2 regions of the Saccharicrinis fermentans DSM 9555 genome follow, and region 2 is predicted to be linked to the other one. Evidence: riboswitches for the same ligand, from Rfam matches in the RefSeq annotation. Region 2 holds a riboswitch; the other holds the start of a gene.

The links. Region 2 has a riboswitch for cobalamin ahead of CYTFE_RS0100715 (DUF6580 family putative transport protein). Riboswitches for the same ligand answer to the same signal wherever they lie in the genome.
Region 1: linked by a shared signal. The riboswitch ahead of CYTFE_RS27530 (TonB-dependent receptor) and the one ahead of CYTFE_RS0100715 (DUF6580 family putative transport protein) in region 2 are both predicted to bind cobalamin.

Annotation. Positions count from the first base shown of each region.
Region 1 covers NZ_KI912107.1:5,123,862-5,126,068, forward strand. The annotation lists gene selD (selenide, water dikinase SelD) at 1-200, shown strand, start outside; gene CYTFE_RS0121130 (YwbE family protein) at 283-477, opposite strand; cobalamin riboswitch at 792-1,011, shown strand; gene CYTFE_RS27530 (TonB-dependent receptor) at 1,124-2,207, shown strand, end outside.
Region 2 covers NZ_KI912107.1:142,859-145,065, reverse strand. The annotation lists gene CYTFE_RS31750 (radical SAM protein) at 1-219, opposite strand, end outside; gene nrdD (anaerobic ribonucleoside-triphosphate reductase) at 227-463, opposite strand; cobalamin riboswitch at 422-605, opposite strand; cobalamin riboswitch at 749-963, shown strand; gene CYTFE_RS0100715 (DUF6580 family putative transport protein) at 1,073-1,642, shown strand; gene CYTFE_RS0100710 (DUF4465 domain-containing protein) at 1,735-2,207, shown strand, end outside.

The sequences.
Region 1 (2,207 bases), 5.0 Mb from region 2:
GCTTTGGAGATAAGATTAATTTGGCCGATTTGCGTTTGAAAAGTTTGCTTTGTGATCCACAAACAAGTGGTGGATTATTGATTGCCGTTGAGCCAGCGTCATGCAGAGATGTAGAGGAACTGCTTAAAAAATATGATGTGGAAGCCAAAAGCTTTGGAGAGTTGAAAGCTCAAGCAGAAAAATGGGTAGTGGTAAGCTAAGTTAACTTCGTGTTTTACCATATAAAAACTCCCGTTTAACTTTGGTTGAACGGGAGTTTGTATCTTTCAAAATAAGAAAGTATTAAAGCTTTATGAGCTTAACTCTTCCGACCTGACCGCTTTTTAATTTGCATTCAATTCCTTTCAGGTGAAAGGGTGCTTCATCAATAACATCCTGAACAACACCGTGTGTTAAATGTCCTGAGCGCTCATCTTGTTTCTGAAGAATCGCTACTTTTGTTCCCTTCTTAATGTTTTTTCTTTCTCTTCCGTCCATTAATCTGTCACTTATAAATATATAATCGTTATTCTATTTTGATGTGCTTTTATTAAAGTTAATTCGTCAAAGCGAAGTGCCTATTATAGTTGTGTTTTGTTGTGAAAAATGGCCTACAAATTTATTACAATAGTGTAATATAAGCAAATGTTAGTTCAGTGTTAAGCGTATTTTAACTTTTTTTTACCAATGGACAGGTGTAGTCTGAAAACAAAAGTTCTTTTGTTTTTTATTTAGTTAGCTCTTCAACCTTGGGTGTTCAGTAATCATTTATTATTAAGTCTCTGTTTATTGCAATAGTAAATTAATTACTTAATTTTGCGGCCGTAAATGGTTCTTTTAGTTGTATGAACATACAATTGGATTAAAAGGGAATGCAGTGAAAATCTGCAACAGTTCCCGCTGCTGTAAGTCCACCTCCGGTATTCCGGAAACAAGGGGTTTTTAAACTTCTGCCACTGTTTGTCATCAGATGAATGGGAAGGCATAAAAACCTGGACAAGTCAGAAGACCTGCCATTACTTAATATTTTAAACATTTTGCTTCCGGGAAAGAAGTTATTGTTTTGAGCAGTTTTTCATTGTTCTTACATTATTCTCTTGATTTACGGAATTGCAAAGTGAAGTTGTTATTTTAAACTTTTACTATGCAAAGGATTATTAATGTAGCTGTTATGCTATTGCTTACAGCATTTATTGCGCATGCGCAGGAGGCTGAGCTAAAAGGAGTGGTCATCCTCAAAAACAACCAGCAGCCCTTACCGGGTGCCAACGTTTATTTTTCTGGGACAACAACAGGTACGGCCACAAACAACAAAGGGGTGTATCAATTAAAGAAGTTAAAGCCAGGGGTCTATGACTTAAGTGTTTCATTTTCTGGATTTAAGAAGGTGAAAAAAAGTGTGTCTCTCCAGAAGGGGGAGAATGTTGTGAATATTGAAATGGTTGAGTCGGACCATAGCTTGGGCGAGATTGTGGTGACTGGTACAGGAACGGCTCATCATTTAAAAACGGCTCCTGTACCCACCGAACTTATTAGTAAAAAGGCTATTGCCAATGCAGGGGCATCTGATTTTAACGATTTGATGCTCAATATAAGCCCATCCTTCGAGTTTAACCCCGGAACAATGGGCTCTTTTATGTCAATCAATGGTTTAGGCAATGATTTTATATTGGTTTTGATTGATGGTAAACGTATGTACGGAGATATTGGAGGACAGAATGATTTGAGTCGCATTAACCCTGATGATGTTGAACGCATTGAAATATTAAAAGGGGCAGCTTCTTTGCTGTATGGCTCTGATGCCATTGCAGGGGTGATTAATATCATTACCAAAAAATCGAAGCAAAAACTGAATGTGTCCAATACCACCCGTATTCGTGATTATGCTACGATCCAACAAAGTAATACGGTTGATTTAAATTTTGGAAAAATATCGTGGAATGGAAATTTTAATCATAAAAGCAGTAATGGTTGGCAATTGAGTCCATACGAATTGGATGGAAATGACTTGGTGGAAACCGAGGCAAAGGCTCAAAATAAATATACAGATCATACCTTTAGTCAGGTGTTAACCTTTCGTGCCAGCGATAAATGGGAGGTGTATGCTGGTCATTCAGTTTACGAAAAAGATATGTTCAGACCACAGTCAGTGGGTAAGTATGGATATTACTTTGATGATAAGACCTTTGAAATGGGAGCTAAGTATTTGTTGAATAGAAAGGATTATA
Region 2 (2,207 bases):
TAACATACTATGTAACGTTGGCTCACCCCCAGTTACAACAACAGCATCAAGCATTTTGCTATTTTGGCTAATCCATTCCAAAATCACTTCTTCGCTTAACTCATTTGAATGGTCTTTTAGATCAGAATCTATTAATTGAGGATTGTGACAATAATTACAACTAAAATTGCAGCCACAAGTAAATATTACTGCCGATATATTACCTGGGTAATCTATCAAGCTTTGTTTATGGAAGCTTATAGTTTGCTGTCACTTTTTTAATTAACTGCTTTACCGAACTTGTTGGCAGTTGGCTTTCGCCTAAGGAAGTATGAAAAACAGTACCTCCGGTATATTTGGTTTGCAATGAATATTGAATACGTAAAGCCTCAAATAAATCATCAGTATAATTTACAGGCAATTGGGTTGAATTTGTATAGTATGGTTGACCTCCTTTTGGGTAAGTTTGCTCATTAGCTACAATTATATCGGGACAATGACTTTTTTGATTACCAAAACGTAAATAGACTTACAGCTGCGGGGACAGCTCCTGATTTTAACAAGATTCCCTTTTCATCCAAACACAAAAAAAAGATGTGTTAAGAAACCAATAAGTGACTGTGCAAGTTTACTTCAAAATAAAGAGTCTTCAATATTTTCGTTATCAATAGAAAAAAAATATCTAATACTCTAGCTCCCATTTCCTCTGGGTTACAGATTGTTTAAAACTATTTTTCATTTTTTTAGCTGAGAATCATTATTTGTAAAGTATATTTGTCGCATCATTGGTTTTCAAATTTCAATTTAACAATCAGTTTAATTGAAATAGAAATTAAAAGGGAATGTCGTGTAATTCGACAACAGTTCCCGCTGCTGTAATTCTCAAAACAGCTTTAGGTATTATTCCATTGCCCGCCAGTTGGCGGATGAGAAGGAACCTAAAGTGAGATAAGTCAGAAGACCTGCCAGTATAACATAGATTTTGCAGTCTGCGGAGAACAGATAGCTAATCAGAACGATGTTTCCTTGGCCTTCCTTTCTCATCGTATGCTGCAAAATCAAAACTTAATAGGTAACGAAAATTGCAGTAACGATGAAAAAACAAAAAATTGACATTCGTTTTGGGGTTCTTTCCCTTTTAGTATTATTTGCAGCTTTTAGCAGATTAATACCACATCCTCCAAATTTTGCACCCATAGCGGCTATGGCACTGTTTAGTTCAGCCTACTTTTCAAAAAAGCACATTGCACTTATTATCCCGGTTTTATCCATGTGGCTTAGCGATATAGTCATAAACAACACTATTTACGCTCAGTATTTCAATGGTTTCACCTTTTTCTATCCAGGATTTTATTGGACATACCTGGCTTTCATTATCATTGGTGAGCTTGGTTTCTTTCTTCTTAAACCAATTAAACCTCAAAACATCCTTGTAGCTTCTTTATCAGCATCACTATTGTTCTTTTTAATCTCAAATTTTGGGGTGTGGACTTCCGAGACAATGTACACAAAAGACTTTAGCGGTTTACTAACATGCTACACTGTGGCTATTCCATTCTTTAAAAATTCATTAATGGGTGATTTAGTTTATTGCGGGATCCTATTCGGTTCCTTTGAATTTGCACAATATAAAATACCGACATTAAAATTAAAGACAATTTAAAAAAGATTTTAAAAACGGAACGGCAGCGTTCGCCAAAACTATCTGCCGTCCCTCAGTAATAACACAATTAATAATAATTTAAAAATTGCATTATGAAACAAATGTACTTATTAGTTGCAATATTCTTGTGTTGCTCTATGAGCCTTTTAGCACAAAGGCCAGAAAATGTATATGCTATACAAGCATTACAAGGTAACAAAACTACTGAATCACCAGCAAGTAAGAAATCTACTCCAACTGCTTCTCTCAGCACATCTCAATCGGCATCACGTAGCTGTGATGATTGTTATACTGCTGATTTTGAAATTAGTACAGATTCGTTAATAGATAAATATACCTATACAAAGGTATGGAATCATACTTATGAATACAACGACCAAATAGCTGCCAATAGAGGATTTTGGAATTATGAGGAAGAATGTTTGACTTTTATGCACTATGCCGATACTACTTGGAGCAGTATGCCTTACTGGGATGGATTTACTGTAAGTAATACACGGGCTTTTGATTGCGACCCATCATGTGATTCCACCTGTACAAATTTCCACAGTCAGTTTGCTGCAAT